Regions from separate parts of the Serratia sp. Nf2 genome, predicted to be linked through region 1. Evidence: riboswitches for the same ligand, from Rfam matches in the RefSeq annotation. Region 1 holds a riboswitch; each other region holds the start of a gene.

What was found. A riboswitch is a leader RNA that binds a small molecule or an ion and turns the genes downstream of it on or off. The one in region 1 is predicted to bind thiamine pyrophosphate.
Region 2: it holds a riboswitch for thiamine pyrophosphate, as region 1 does, so the genes downstream of both, thiB (thiamine ABC transporter substrate binding subunit) here and tenA (thiaminase II) in region 1, are expected to answer to the same signal.
Region 3: it holds a riboswitch for thiamine pyrophosphate, as region 1 does, so the genes downstream of both, thiM (hydroxyethylthiazole kinase) here and tenA (thiaminase II) in region 1, are expected to answer to the same signal.
Region 4: it holds a riboswitch for thiamine pyrophosphate, as region 1 does, so the genes downstream of both, thiC (phosphomethylpyrimidine synthase ThiC) here and tenA (thiaminase II) in region 1, are expected to answer to the same signal.

Annotation. Positions count from the first base shown of each region.
Region 1 covers NZ_PYTW01000001.1:837,256-841,114, forward strand. The annotation lists gene C9411_RS03980 (GlxA family transcriptional regulator) at 1-566, opposite strand, end outside; gene C9411_RS03985 (SDR family NAD(P)-dependent oxidoreductase) at 693-1,427, opposite strand; gene C9411_RS03990 (LLM class flavin-dependent oxidoreductase) at 1,441-2,463, opposite strand; TPP riboswitch at 2,614-2,716, shown strand; gene tenA (thiaminase II) at 2,779-3,462, shown strand; gene C9411_RS04000 (ABC transporter ATP-binding protein) at 3,459-3,859, shown strand, end outside.
Region 2 covers NZ_PYTW01000002.1:441,950-445,808, forward strand. The annotation lists gene thiP (thiamine/thiamine pyrophosphate ABC transporter permease ThiP) at 1-911, opposite strand, end outside; gene thiB (thiamine ABC transporter substrate binding subunit) at 887-1,873, opposite strand; TPP riboswitch at 1,931-2,049, opposite strand; gene sgrR (HTH-type transcriptional regulator SgrR) at 2,087-3,748, opposite strand; gene sgrT (glucose uptake inhibitor SgrT) at 3,839-3,859, shown strand, end outside.
Region 3 covers NZ_PYTW01000010.1:106,298-110,156, reverse strand. The annotation lists gene thiD (bifunctional hydroxymethylpyrimidine kinase/phosphomethylpyrimidine kinase) at 1-720, opposite strand, end outside; gene thiM (hydroxyethylthiazole kinase) at 720-1,511, opposite strand; TPP riboswitch at 1,547-1,643, opposite strand; gene C9411_RS20635 (GNAT family N-acetyltransferase) at 1,786-2,211, shown strand; gene C9411_RS20630 (methyltransferase) at 2,313-2,993, shown strand; gene C9411_RS20625 (MFS transporter) at 2,970-3,859, opposite strand, start outside.
Region 4 covers NZ_PYTW01000016.1:6,867-10,725, reverse strand. The annotation lists gene thiC (phosphomethylpyrimidine synthase ThiC) at 1-1,828, opposite strand, end outside; TPP riboswitch at 1,943-2,067, opposite strand; gene C9411_RS24535 (Rsd/AlgQ family anti-sigma factor) at 2,107-2,610, opposite strand; gene nudC (NAD(+) diphosphatase) at 2,712-3,479, shown strand; gene hemE (uroporphyrinogen decarboxylase) at 3,518-3,859, shown strand, end outside.

The sequences.
Region 1 (3,859 bases):
TGCGCCACTTCGCGCGCCTGCACGAAGCCGTAGTCGTCCTCCACCAATGCCAGCGTCAGGTCGAAGCCTGAGCTGACGCCGCCGGAGGTCCAAATCGGCCCATCCTGCACGTAGATCGGGCCGTTCTCGACCTGCACCCGCGGGAAGCGCGCCTGCAGCGTTTCCGCCAGCCGCCAGTGGGTCGTCGCCCGCCGCCCGTCCAGCAATCCGGCTTCGGCCAGCAGCAGAGCCCCGCCGCAGACCGACGCGATACGGCGCGCCTGTGGCGCGGCGCGGCGCAGCCAATCCGCCACCAGGGCGCCCTCTTCTTCGGTCGCCCCTTTACCGGCGACAATGACGGTATCGCGCGGCAGGGCCGGATCGAGATCCGCCAGGCGATGGTCGGCCAACAGGCTCAGCCCGGACAGGCCGTGTACCACCCGATGGGATTGCGTGGTGGCGACCGCGATCTGATACAGCGGCGCCTCGGCAGGGCTCAGGCGGTTAGCCTGCATCAGGATATCGGCGATGCCCGCCGCCTCGAACAGCATGCCCCCTTCAGGGACGATAATCAGGAATGTATGCATGGCGATAATAAGAAGAACGAGCAAAACAGGTCAGACAGCCACTGTATAAGAAAAGCCTCGCCGGTTCACCCTGCGGGCATAAAAAAGCCCGCCGACAAGCACCGACGGGCCAACAAAGCACTGCCCTCAAGCCTGCGGCAGGCTCACCCCGCCGGCGCGCGCCAACTGCGCCAGCAGCGCCGATTGAAACGCCTCGTCGTGCACCGCGGCGTGGGGATCGAACCGTTGCTGATGGTGCCAATAGCCGCCGGACGCCAGGGCCTGCGGCTCATCGCTGGTCACCAACCACGCCTGCGTCACATGCCCCAGCGCCAGATCGTCGGGCGCATCCGCGCCGCCCATTTTGGTCGGCACCCAGCCGGGATCGACCGCGCTGCTGATCACGTCAGGCCACAGGCGCGCCACGGCGGCGGCCAGCGCGGTGACGAACAGCTTGCTGTCCGAATAGGAGCCCGCAGCGCCGCCGAGCCAGTCTACGCCGTTCAGTTCCGGCGCTCCGTCAAAGTGCATGCTGCTGCTCAGGTAGACGATGCGCTTGGGGCGCTCGATCAGGGCCGTCAGCAGGTAGGGCGCAACGACGTTCACCGGCATCACCTGCGGCCCGGTAAACATACCGGCGTTGTGGATCACCGCGTCCGGGCGGCCGAGGCGATTGACCTGCTCGGCAAGCTGCCGGATCTGCTGCACATCGGACAGATCGCCAATCGCCGCCTGCGCACCGCGATCCAGCAGATCGCGCACCGCGTCCAGACGGCCGGGCTCACGCGCATGCAAAATCACCTGATGCCCTTCGTCCAACAGCCTTTGCGCGGCGGCGCGGCCCAGCCCGTCTACCGAGCCGGTAATGAAAATGCGTGACATGCCATTCCTCCGTTTAGCGCCAGCCGAGCGCCGGCGCGACATGGGTTAAAATCGATTCGATGACGTGGGCGTTGTAATCCACGCCCAGTTGGTTAGGTACGGTCAGCAGCAGCGTATCCGATTCGGCGATGGCCTCGTCCTGCGCCAGCTGCTTGATCAGCACGTCCGGCTCGGCGGCATAGCTGCGGCCGAAGATCGCCCGGGTCTGCGCGTCGATATATCCGAGCTGATCGCCCTCCTTGCCACCGCCGCCGAAGTAGTTGCGATCCCGCTGATCCACCAGCGCGAAGATGCTGCGGCTCACGGAAACCCGCGGCTCATGCGTGTGGCCGGCCTCTTGCCAGGCGGCGCGGTAGGCGCGGATCTGCTTGGCCTGCTGGATGTGGAAGGGTTCGCCGGTCTCGTCGTTCTTGAGCGTCGAGCTTTGCAGGTGCATGCCCAGCTTCGCCGCCCAGACAGCGGTGGCGTTCGAACCGGCGCCCCACCAGATGCGATCGCGCAGCCCGGCGGAAAACGGCTCCGGCCGCAGCAGCCCAGGCGGATTCGGGAACATTGGCTGCGGATTGGGTTCGGCGAACCCTTCGCCGCGCAGCGCTTCCAGGAACACTTCGGTATGGCGGCGGGCCATGTCCGCGTCGGTCTCGCCGTCGGCCGGGGCATAGCCGAAATAGCGCCAGCCGTCGATCACCTGCTCCGGCGAGCCACGGCTGATGCCGAGCTGCAGCCGCCCGCCGGCGATCAGATCCGCCGCGCCGGCGTCTTCCACCATGTACAGCGGGTTTTCATAACGCATGTCGATCACGCCGGTGCCGATCTCGATGCGTTGGGTTTTGGCGCCGATGGCGGCCAGCAGCGGGAACGGCGACCCCAGCTGGCGTGCAAAGTGGTGTACGCGAAAATAGGCGCCGTCCGCCCCCAGATCTTCGGCGGCGACCGCCAGATCGATGGACTGCAGCAGCGCATCCGCTGCGGAACGGGTGCCGGACTGGGCGGAAGGCGACCAGTGGCCAAACGAGAGAAAACCAATCTTTTTCATCGGGAATCGTCCTCAAAGGCAAAATCATCGGCCTACAGTGACAAAAATCGCGCGCTCTGCGCCAGCAAAATCGCCCCCGATCGCACTAAACGAACCGATTGCCGCCGCGCCGCCCGGCGATTGTAATCAAAAAACAAATGTCGTATAACAAGCAGCTCCGAGGGGTGTCCTGTTACGGGCTGAGATGGCGCAAGCCGAACCCTTTGAACCTGATCTGGGTCATGCCAGCGAAGGGACGGTTAGGCAACAACGCTCTCACCCGTTGCCTGTTCATACCCCAGCGTGCCCGGATCTCCACTGACTCAAGGAGGTCCCATGTCCATCACTACCCTGTTCGAAAGCGGTCTTTACGGCCGGCTGCGCCAACAAGCCGGCAGCCACTGGCAAGATTACGTCGATCACCCGTTTCTGCAGCAGCTGGCCGCCGGCACCTTGCCCGAACGCGCTTTTCGCCGCTACCTGACCCAGGACTACCTGTTCCTGCTGCACTTCGCCCGCGCCTACGCGCTGCTGGTCAGCAAGCTGCGCACCCTGCCGGAGATGCGCGCCGCCACCGCGTCGCTCAACGGCATCGTCGCCGAACTGCCGCTGCACGTCGCCTACTGCGCCGAATGGGGACTGAGCGAAGCGCAGATCGCCGCCCAGCCGGAAGCGGCGGAGACCATGAACTACACCCGCTACGTACTGGATATCGGCCATGCCGGCGACGCCCTCGATCTGCTGGCCGGCTTGCTGCCCTGCGTGGCCGGCTATGCCGAAATCGGCCTGCGGCTGCTGCACGATCCCGCCACCCAAATGGAGGGCAATCCTTACGCCTCCTGGATCCGCAACTACGGCGACGAGGGCTATCTGGCCGGCGTGCGTGCCGCCATCGAGCTGCTCGAGACCGTCGGCCACCAGCGCGGCGCACAAGGCCGCCTCACCGAGCTGGCGCAGATTTTCACCACCGCCACCCAGTTGGAATCGGCATTTTGGCAGATGGGGCTGAACGCCTCATGACCTCCCCGCTTCGCCCGCCCGGCATCCAGGTGCGGGATCTCAGCCTGCGTTTCGGTCAGCAAATCGTCTTCGACCGGCTGAGCTTCGACATCGTCGGTGGCAGCTTCGTCGCCCTGCTCGGCGCCAGCGGCGCCGGCAAAACCAGCCTGCTGAAGATCATCGCCGGCCTGGAACGGGCTACCTCGGGCACGGTGACCGGCAGCGACGGCCTGCCGGTCACCGGGCGCATCGCCTACATGGGGCAAAAAGACCTGCTCTACCCGTGGCTGACCGTCGAGGAGAACGTCGCCCTCGGCTCGCGGCTGCGCGGCGAAACGCCGGACCGGGCGTGGGCGGCGCACCTGCTGGAGCGCGTGGGCCTGGCCTCTCATGGCCGCAGCCTGCCTGCCGCACTGTC
Region 2 (3,859 bases), on a different contig from region 1:
GGCAGCAGCAGCAACAGCGCGGCGGCGATCAGCAGAAAATCGCCGACGCGTCGCCACAGGCTGTCTTCCGGATTGCGCCAGCGCTGGGCGTGGGTATGCCCCACCGGCAATACCTGGCTCAGGCGCTGACTGATCAACACCAGCCCCAGACAACAGCTTAACTGGATCAGCGCCAGCATGGCGGCGCGACCCAGATCGTAGTCGTAACTCAGCGCCTGATAGATCGCCAGTTCGATGGTGGTAGCCTGCGGCCCGCCGCCCAGCGACAGCACGGTGGCGAAGCTGGCGAAGCACAGCATGAAGATCAATGCGCCGCTCGGCAGGATCTGGCGGCGCAGCGCCGGCCATTCGACGAAGCGGAACTGCTGCCAGCCATTCATGCCCAGCTGGGCGGCCAGCTGGCGCTGCTCCACCGGGATATTCTCCAGCGCCTGCAGCAACAGGCGGGTGGCCAGCGGCAGGTTAAAGAACAGGTGCGCCAGCAGAATGCCCTGCAGACCGTAGGGCGAGAAGCCATATTCGATGCCCAGCCAGCCGCACAGCGTCGCCAGCCAGCCTTGGCGCCCATAGACGCTGAGCAGGCCGAACACCGCCACCAGCACCGGCAGCACCAGCGTCATGGCGCACAGCCGCAGCAGCAGCTGCCGGCCGGGGAAGCGGCGGCGATAGAGCGCGCGCGCCAGCAGAACGGCGGGCAGCACCGAAATCAGCGCCGACAGCAGCGCCTGCCAAAAGGTGAAGCGCACCACGTGCCAAAGGTAGCTGTCCTGCCACAGGCCGCGCCAGTCGCTGTCCGGCGCGTGACGCCACAGCGAGCCCATCGCCAGCGCGGCGACCAGCAGGATCACGCCGGCGGCCAACAGCCCCGGCCAGAGCCAGCGGGGGATCAGCGGCTGACGGCGGTTTGCCATGCCCGGATCCAACCGCCGCGTTGTTTGGCCACCTCTTCGGCGCTGTATTGCAGCGCGGTCTGCGGCACGTTCATCTGCTCAAAGCCGACGGGCAGTGGGGTGTTGATCACCGGGTACATCCAGTTGCCGGTCGGGATGGCGTTTTGGAACGCCGGTGTCACCATGAACTGCATGAAACGCTCCGCCAGCTCAGGCTGTTTGGCGGCCTTCAGCTTGCCCGCCACTTCCACCTGCAGGTAGTGCCCTTCGCTGAACGTGGCGGCGGCGTAGAGATCTTTTTTCTCTTCGATCAGGTGATAGGCCGGAGAGGTGGTGTAGCTGAGCACCAGATCGCCTTCGCCCTTCAGGAACAGGCCGTAGGCTTCGCTCCAGCCTTTGGTGACGGTGACGGTTTTCTTCGCCAGTTGCTGCCAGGCGGCCGGCGCCTTGTCGCCATACACTTTTTGCATCCACAGCAGCAGGCCGAGGCCCGGCGTGCTGGTGCGCGGATCTTCGTAGATCACTTTCCAGTTGCGATCGCCGCTGACCAGCTCCTGCAGGCTTTTTGGCGGGTTCTTCAGTTTTTCTTTGTTGTAGACGAAGGCGAAGTACCCGTAGTCGTATGGCACGAAGGTCGCGTCCTGCCAGCCGCCCGGCACCGTCAGTTTGGCGGTGTCGACGCCGCTCGGCGCGAACAGGCCGGTTTGCTGCGCCGCCTGCAACAGGTTGTTGTCCAACCCCAGCACCACGTCGGCGGCGCTGTTCTTGCCTTCCATGCGTAGGCGGTTCAGCAGCGAGACGCCGTCTTCCAGCGCGACGAACTTCAGTTCACAGTCGCACTCGGCTTCAAAGACTTTTTTCACCGCCGGGCCTGGGCCCCAGTCGGCGGCGAAGGAATCGTAGGTGTAAACCGTCAGCGTCGGCTTGGCCAACACCGGCGCGGCACACAGCAGCAATAAGCAGGGCAGAAATGTTTTGACCACGTTGCACTCCTGAAAAATAAGGGGGCAAGGGCATCTGAGGGGGCGAGGCGGCGTCGCCGGTTCGCTGGGCTCAAATCCCTCCGCCGGTATTGACCGGATCAGGTTCGACGGGTGTGCTCTCAGCGGAAAATCGGGCTTATCACGCGGCCCGACTTACCGCACCCCGTTGAGACGGCGCTATTGTAAAGATTAACCGACCCGGGCGAAAGGCGCTTATGCCTCCGGCGGGGCAAACCAGGCGGACTTGAAGTCGAACCAGCCGAGGGTGTTCATCCGCACGCCGCGCATGCTGCGCTGGCCGTGCAGCTGCAGCCAGTGGTGGAACAGCGGATGCAGCTGGTGGTTGCTGACCAGACGCTGGCAGAACTCGGCCAGCGGCAAGCGGTTGGCGCGCCACAGCGCTGCGTCCTGCGCCAGATCTTCGTTCATGCAATGCTGCATCAGCGGCAGTTCGTACAGCGTGGCGAACAGCGAAAACTCCAGCGGCAGATAGAAGTTGGCGCTGCCGAGCCACAGATCGCTGCGCGCGTCGCCCTGGTGCCAGGTGGCATAATCCACGCTTTGCACGATCAGACGGATGCCGTGCTGCGCCAGCAGCGGTTCGATCGCCTGGCGAATGGCGTGAAACTCCGAATGTTCATTGAAGTGGGTCATCGTCAGTTCGGTCAGGCCCGCGGGCTTGGGCTGCTGCGCCAGCGTGCGGTTGTGGTGCCAGCGCGGCAGCAGGCCGTACGCCGGCGACCAATAGCGCTGGTAGAGCGGCCCGGCGTGGCTCAGCAGCGAAATGGGGTTGATCAATTCGCACAGCCAACTGCGAATGGCGGGGTCGACGGCCAGCGGTGAACGCTGATCGAACAGCAGGAAATAGCAACCCTCTTCCAGCCGGCTTTCCAGCTCGCTGTTGCCGGTTTCATCGCCCTGCAGCTGCACGCCGGAGTGCACCAGCTCTTCGGAAAACTCCGGCAGCACCCAGATGTTCACCTCGTCGATCAGCGCCCGGTAGCCAAAATAGTCGTCGAAGGCGTGGATCTTCATCTGGCTGGGATGGTTGCGCACCATGCGGTAGGGGCCGGTGCCGACCGGATGGCGGGCGAAATCCGGCAGTTCACGCCATTCGCGCGGCAGGATCATGGCCTGCACGCTGCCCAGCAGCCAGGGCAGCCAGTGGTCGGGGCTGCGCAGCTGCACGTCGATAACGAACGGCGTCGGCGAGGTGACGCTCTCGATATGCGAGAACAGCGGTTGCGAGGTCAGACGCGAGAGGGAAGTGATGACGTCCGCCATCTCCAGCTCGCGGCCATGATGAAAATGGATCGCCGGGCGCAGGTAAAACCGCCAGTGCAGCGGGGTCAGCGCCTGCCAATGGTGAGACAGATCGGACTCCAGTTCCCCGTTTTCCTCATTTATGCGCGTCAGGCCATTGAAGATCTGGCGCGCCAAATGGGTCTCCGAACGCCGCAGCGCCGAGCCGGGCAACAGGTTGTACAGCTGCCGGTAGTAGAGCACCCGCAGGATGTGTTTCCCCTGTCGGAAGCTGCGCCCTAGCTGCGACAGCAGCATCTGGCGCACCACGTTTTTGTCGCCCACCAGCTGCACCAACTGATCGATGCGGTCCTGTTCCAGCAGCTCCTCGGCCCGTTGTTGCTGCAGCGCCAGGCCGGTGTAGTGGAAAGTTAACCGCGAACGCTTGCCGCGCCCCGACTCCGCCTGCCAGGTGAGCCAGCCTTCCCGCTGCATGGCGCTCAGCAGGGAGCGCACGTGGCGCCGCGAGCAGCTGAGCACCTCCGCCAGCGCCTGCAGCGTAGTGTCGGTGGTTTCACCGTGGCAGCGCTGCCACAGACGGATGAACTGCTGCTGCAATCGGGACGTGGACATAAAAGAGGAACGCTCCTGCCTCAACTCGTCAATTTTTCTTTCCCTATATTACGCCGATAATTTTCATCAATGAAAGGGGAGGGCGTAATCATGAAAGCTTTCTTATCCAGA
Region 3 (3,859 bases), on a different contig from region 1:
CAGGTAGTCCTTGGCGGCGGCCACCGTAGCCGCCCAGTCGGCATGGCGCGGGCGCAGCGCCGCCAGCGCGGCCGAGAGCGTGCAACCGGTGCCGTGGGTGTGGCGGGTGGCGACGCGCGGCGCGGTAAAGCGCTGCTCGCCTTCGGCGGTAAACAGCCAGTCCGGGCTCTCGCTTTCGCTCAGGTGGCCGCCCTTCATCAGCACCGCCCGGCAGCCCATCGCCAGCAGCGCCCGCCCCTGCTCGCGCATCTGCGCTTCATCTTCTGCCGGCGCGCACGCCAGCAGCGCCGCTGCTTCCGGCAGGTTCGGCGTAATGATCGACACCCGCGGCAACAGCTCGCGCCGAATAGACGCCACCGCCTCCGGCGCCAGCAACGGATCGCCGCTTTTCGCCAGCATCACGGTGTCCAGCACCACGAACTCCGGCCGGTAATGGTGCAGCCGTTCGGCCACCGCCTGCACGATGTCGGCGTTGGCCAGCATGCCGATCTTGACGCTGTCGATGCGCACGTCGCTGAACACCGAGTCCAGCTGCGCGGCGACGAACGCCGGATCGATGTAATACACCGACTGCACGCCACGGGTATTCTGCGCCACCAGCGCGGTGATCACCGAGGTGCCGTAGGCGCCAAGCGCCGAGAAAGCCTTCAGATCGGCCTGAATGCCGGCCCCGCCGCTGGGATCGGTGCCGGCGATGGTCAGGGCGTTAATGCGTTTCATCACAGATCCTCCCCGCGCAGCTGATACAGGGCATCGAGGAACGCCGGCGTAAAGCTGCCCGGCCCGCCGGCCTGTCTGGCCGCGAGACCGCCGCAGTGGGACATCACCCGGCAGGCAGTCGCCACGTTGTCCAGGCGATCGCCCGGCAGGGCGCAAAACGCCGCCACAACCGCCGACAGCGCGCAGCCGGTGCCCACCACCCGCGTCATCAGCGGGGAACCGCCTTCGATCGCCCAGTCACGTTGGCCGTCGGTGACGTAATCCACCGCGCCGGTGACCGCCACCACCGCGCCGCTGCGCTGCGCCAGCTCACGCGCGGCGGGCAATGCCGCCAGCGAATCGTCGCCGCTGTCCACGCCGCGGCCGCTGGCCAGCAACCCGCTGAGCGCCATGATTTCCGAGGCGTTGCCGCGTATCGCCGCCGGTTTCTCGTCCAGCAGCTGTTTGGCGAAGGCGGTGCGGTAGGAGAGCGCGCCGACCGCCACCGGATCCAGCGTCCAGGGCTTGCCGGCCTGATTGGCGGCGGCCACCGCCGCCCGCATCGATTCGGCGCGCAGCGCATTGAGGGTGCCGACGTTGATCAGCAGGCCGTCGGCCAGCGCGCTGAACTGCGCCGCCTCTTGCGGCTCCACCACCATCGCCGGGGAGGCGCCGAGCGCCAGCAGCACGTTGGCGGTCAGCGATTGCACCACTTCGTTGGTCAGGCAGTGGATCAGCGGAGGCCGCTGTTGGAATTGGGTCAGACAGGCCGCGGCGCGCGCGCCGGGTAGTGCATCAGGTCGAGCGATCATATTCCTCCCAACCGGCGTTCAAGAAGGCGGCGCCGGCTGGGCGGCCGTGACTTCCCTACGCTGGCATTATCCAGATCAGGTAATACGGGTATTTCTCAGCCTTCACGTAGAAGGGCACCCCGAGTCATGAAAATCAATAGGTTGTGATCAACGTTGCGTTAATCCCTGCAGGGGATCATGCCAGCGGCGGCGTGGACAAACAAGCGAATAAATTGGCCCGGCAAGCATACGCCGCGCAATGCGCTATAGTGAGCACAAACCACCGGGAGATGCCATGCAGATAAGACCCTACCAAGAGACCGATCGCCCTTTCCTGCGCACGCTGTACCTGGCGTCGCGCAAGGCGGCGTTCGGCTGGCGCGATACCTCAAACTATCAGTTGGAAGATTTCGACGGCGCGACGCTGGGCGAAGCGATTTGGGTGGCGGAAGACGGCGGCGTGCTGCTGGGATTCGTCTCCGTCTACCGCGAAGACAACTTCATTCATAACCTGTATGTCGATCCCCATCAGCCGCCGCGCGGCGTCGGCAGTGCGCTGCTGCAGGCAGCGGAAGCTACCTTCACCGCCACCGGCTCGCTGAAATGCCTGGTGAAGAATGAAAAGGCGCTGGCGTTCTACCGCAAACACGGCTGGCGCATCATCTCTACCGGCAACGACGGCGAAGAAGATTATTACCTGATGCATTCGCCGGCCCGCTAACGCCGCCTTTCCCGTCACAGAACTCATTAATGATAATGGATTTCATTATCAGTTAAGCATACCCTTCCTTGTCTCTCTCAATGAACTTTGCAAGGAAGGTTATGCAACACCAAACGGATACTCGCTTCCCCGATGCCGCGGCGGCGGACTACGATCGCCGTATTCTGACCCTGGTGCCCGGCTATCAGTTTGCTCAGGCGCTGCTGACGGCGACGCTCGCGCAGACGCTGCCGAATGACGCCACGCTGTTGCTGGCCGGTTGCGGCACCGGCAGCGAACTGTCGGCGCTGGCCGCCGCCAACGCCAGCTGGCGTTTCAGCGCCGTGGAACCCTCCGCCGGCATGCTGGCGGCCGCGTGCGCCAAGGCTGAAGCCGCGGATTACGCACAACGGGTGAGCTTCCAGCCCACCTTGCTACAACAAGCGCCGCAAACCCGCCACGACGCGGCGGTGTGCTCATTGGTGCTGCATTTTATCGCCGACGATGGCGCCAAACTGGAATTCCTGCAGCAGCTGGCGCAGCGCCTCTCCCCCGCCGCACCGCTGCTGCTGTTCGACTATCAACCGGATGGCCTGCCCGCCAGCCATTACCAACATTGGCTGCAAAGCGCCGGGCACTCGGCGGCGCAGGCGCAGGAGGTGATCGAACGCACACGCCGCAACTGGCACCCGATGGCGGCGGCGCGCAGCCGTCTCCTCCTGGCGGAAAGCGGCTTCACCGCGCCTCAGCAGTTGTGCGGTGCGCTGGGCTTCCAGCTTTCACTGCTCCACCGCCGTCGATGAGCCCGGCATGCCGCGCAGCGTCAGCCGCCAAAACAGCAGCGCGCTCAGGCTGACGCCTGCCCCCAGCCAGCAGACGCCGCTCCAGCCCGCCCAGGCGTACATATGGGTGCCGGCAAAGGCACCCAGCCCGCTGCCGACGGCGTAAAACAGCATGTAGCAGCCCACCAGCCGGCTGTGCGACTGCGGGTGCGCGCTGAAGATCATGCTCTGGTTCAGCACGTGGATCGCCTGGCCCGCCAGATCCAGCAGCACGATGCCCGCCACCAGCCAAACCAGGCCGCTGCCGAGCAAACCGAGTGGCAGCCAGGCCAGCGTCAACAGCAGCAGACACACGCCGCTGGCCGCCTGCCCCAGCCCGCGATCCGCCAGATGCCCGGCGCGCACCGCCGCCAGTGCGCCCACCGCGCCGACCAGGCCGAACGCCCCCACCGCGGCATGGCTGAAGTTGAACGGTGCCTGGCTCAGCGGCAACACCAGCGAACTCCAAAAGAGGCTGAAAGCGCCGAACATCAGCAACGCCAGCATGCCGCGAATTTGCAGCGTGCGGTCATGCAACAACAGGCTCAACATCGAACGCAGCAGCGCGGGATAACTCAGCGCGCTGGGAGCGGTACGCGGCGCAGGCAGCAGGCGCGACAAGATCGGCAGCAATACCAGCGTCACTCCGGCAGAGAAGAAGTACACCGTGCGCCAGCCGCCAACGTCAGCCAGCGTGCCGGACAGGGTGCGCGCCAGCAGCAGCCCCAACACCACTCCGCCCTGCGCCGCGCCGACCACCCGCCCGCGCTCCTGCGGCGCCGCCAGGGCGGCGGCGAAAGCGATCAGCCCCTGCGTCATGGCGGTGCCCAATAAGCCTACCAGCAACA
Region 4 (3,859 bases), on a different contig from region 1:
TGGCGGCTTCCTGGGCGGCGGCGTAGTCGCGCACCTCCTGCGAAATTTTCATCGAGCAGAATTTCGGCCCGCACATCGAGCAGAAGTGGGCGACCTTGCCGGATTCCTGCGGCAGGGTTTCGTCGTGATAGGCGCGCGCGGTGGCCGGATCGAGCGCCAGATTGAACTGATCTTCCCAGCGGAATTCGAAACGCGCCTTGGACATGGCGTTATCGCGGATCTGCGCGCCCGGATGGCCTTTGGCCAGATCGGCGGCGTGAGCGGCGATCTTGTAGGTGATCAGGCCCTGTTTGACGTCCTCTTTGTTCGGCAGGCCGAGGTGCTCTTTCGGCGTGACGTAACACAGCATGGCGCAGCCGAACCAGCCGATCATTGCCGCGCCGATGCCGGAGGTGAAATGGTCATAGCCCGGGGCGATATCGGTGGTCAGCGGGCCGAGGGTGTAGAACGGCGCTTCGTGGCAGTGTTCCAGCTCTTCGGTCATGTTGCGGCGGATCATCTGCATCGGCACGTGGCCCGGGCCTTCGATCATCACCTGCACGTCGTATTCCCAGGCGATTTTGGTCAGCTCGCCCAGCGTATGCAGCTCGGCGAACTGGGCTTCGTCGTTGGCGTCCTGAATCGAGCCGGGGCGCAGGCCGTCGCCGAGCGACAGCGAAACGTCGTAGGCGGCGCAGATCTCACAGATTTCACGGAAATGCTGATAGAGGAAGTTTTCCTGATGGTGCGACAGACACCATTTGGCCATGATCGAGCCACCGCGCGACACGATGCCGGTCAGGCGTTTGGCGGTCATCGGCACGTAGCGCAGCAGCACGCCGGCGTGGATGGTGAAGTAGTCGACCCCTTGCTCCGCCTGTTCCAGCAGCGTATCGCGGAACATCGCCCAGGTGAGGTTTTCCGCCACGCCGTTGACCTTCTCGAGTGCCTGGTAGATCGGCACGGTGCCGATGGGCACCGGGCTGTTGCGCAGGATCCACTCGCGGGTTTCGTGAATATAGCGACCGGTTGAGAGATCCATCACGGTGTCCGCGCCCCAGCGGGTGGACCACACCAGCTTCTCCACCTCTTCTTCGATCGACGACGTGACCGCCGAGTTGCCGATATTGGCGTTCACCTTCACCAGGAAATTGCGGCCGATGATCATCGGCTCCGCCTCCGGATGGTTGATGTTGGCGGGAATGATGGCGCGGCCGGCGGCCACTTCCTGACGCACGAACTCCGGCGTGATGTTGTCCGGCAGGTTGGCGCCCCAGCTCTGGCCCGGATGCTGGTGGCGCAATACCTCGCCCCGAATGCGCTCGCGCCCCATGTTTTCACGGATGGCGATGAACTCCATCTCCGGGGTGACGATACCGGCGCGGGCATAGTGCAGCTGGGTCACGCACTTGCCCGGCAGCGCCCTGCGCGGCAGCGGCAGATGCTCGAAGCGCAGGTGATCCAGCCCCTCGTCCGCCAGCCGCTGTTGGGTGAAGCCGGAGCTGGCGCCGCTGAGGGTGGCGGTATCGCCGCGCGCGTCGATCCAGTCGGCGCGCAGCTTGGCCAGGCCGGCGTGTACGTCGAGCTCGGCCTGCGGATCGCCGTAGGGGCCGGCGGTGTCATACACCGGGATCGCCTCGTTGGGTTCATACTGCGGGTGGTCTTTGCTGCCGCCAAGCAGGGTCGGGCTGAGCTGAATTTCGCGCATCGGCACCTGGATATCGCTGCGCGAGCCTTGCAGATAGATGCGGCGTGAGTTCGGGAAAGCCATGCCTTGCAGGGTGTCGATAAACTGCTGGGCGGCTTCGCGTTGCGCTTTACGAGCGCGCGGTGGATTAACGTTAGACATAGCAAGTTCCTACCAGTGTGTTGGGTTGGGAAAGTTGCTTGTCTGGAGCTCGGAGGGAGTAATGATGGTGGCCGATCAGGCAGGGCGCCCACAAGGGGAAGGCCGTGCCTGTGACGATAGATTACTCTTGTTCCCTTCGCGGGTATTAACCCGATCAGGTTCCGCGGATCCCGAATTAACGGTCTCAGCCTGGCTGATTCGATGAACAAATCAGGCGCTAGGCACTCCGACAAGATGCCCCCCAGTATAGGAGGGATAAGAAAAAAAACTATAAAATTTTAACGCGCCGGATCCAGCGTCTGGTCCGGCAGCGGTTGCTGTGCGGCTTCCGCCTCCAACTGGATCAGCTTATCTTCCAGCGCAAAGCGCGCCGCCAGCGTTTCGCCGATATCCGACAAGGCCTGGTGGAATTCCAGACAAACCTCCTGATCGATATCCACTTCGGTATAGCGATCGTGGAACGCCATGATCTGTTCGGTATTGGCCCACAGCTTGGGGTAGATGTTCACCGCCAGCGACATTTTCGGACTGGCTGCGCCTTCCACTTGTTTGATAATTCTGTCATAGATATGAAAATGCCCTGCGGAGAGGTAATCCACCAGGTTGTGGCAAAAGTTCTCCAGCGCTTTTTCATTCAGCGGCGTATGCTTTTCTTTATTCGGTTTGAGGCCTACCAGCGTGCAGTAGGCGACCAGCAACTGTTTGCGGGCCTGAAGCCATTGATCAACTAATTCATTACTACCGCCAACGCGCTGAGTCAGCCTTTCCAAACGGTTGAGCATGTTTGACTCCGTGTAAGTAATAAAAGTAACCGGTAAGTTATTAAAATGTAACAAAGCCGATTCGTAGAGTGCCAGTGAAGCTGAGGTTGTGCAACAACGATATGGAACTTGCATTAACGGGCAATGAAAACGGCTGGTGGATTGTCAGCCATGAAAGCAAACTTTGGTTACCGAACGGTGAATTGCCGTCGGGGACTGCCGCCGCTCTTGGGCTGCGGGGCCACATGGCGCGCACCATCGGTGAATGGGAGGGCGCGCCGGTCTGGCTGGTGCGCCAGGCGATGCCGCGGGAGATGGGCTCGGTGCGTCAGCTGTTGGATCAGGATCGCGGTCTGTTCCAGCTTGCCGGGCGCGGCGTGCAGCTGGCGGATTTCTACCGTTCCCATCGCTACTGCGGCTACTGCGGCCATGAGATGCACCTCAGTCGCTCCGAAAGCGCCTGCCTGTGCGGCCACTGCAAAGAGCGGTACTATCCGCAGATTGCACCCTGCGTAATCGTCGCCATTCGGCGCGAGGATCAGATCCTGCTGGCGCAACACGTGCGTCATCGCGGCGGCATCCACACGGTGCTGGCCGGCTTCGTCGAAGTGGGCGAAACGCTGGAACAGGCGGTGGCGCGTGAAGTGATGGAAGAGAGCAATATCGAAATCAAGAACCTGCGCTACGTCACTTCACAACCCTGGCCGTTCCCGCACTCGCTGATGATGGCCTTTATGGCCGATTACCATCAGGGTGACATTCGTCACGATCCCAAGGAGCTGCTCAACGCCGGCTGGTATCGCTACGACCAATTGCCGCTGTTGCCGCCGCCCGGCACCGTGGCGCGCCGGTTGATTGAGGACACCGTGGCGCTGTGCCGGGCAGAATAATGTACAATGGCCGGCAGATTATTAAGGGAGCCCCATAAATGACTGAGTTGAAGAACGATCGCTACCTGCGCGCGCTGTTGCGCCAGCCGGTGGATGTGACCCCCGTATGGATGATGCGCCAGGCCGGTCGTTATTTACCGGAGTACAAGGCGACCCGCGCCCAGGCCGGTGATTTCATGTCGCTGTGCAAGAACGCGGAGCTGGCCTGCGAGGTCACGCTGCAGCCGCTGCGCCGCTATGCGCTGGACGCCGCCATCCTGTTCTCCGACATTCTCACCATTCCCGACGCCATGGGGCTCGGCCTGTACTTTGAAGCCGGCGAAGGCCCGCGTTTCAGCTCTCCCGTTACCTGCCGCGCCGACGTCGATAAGCTGCCGGTG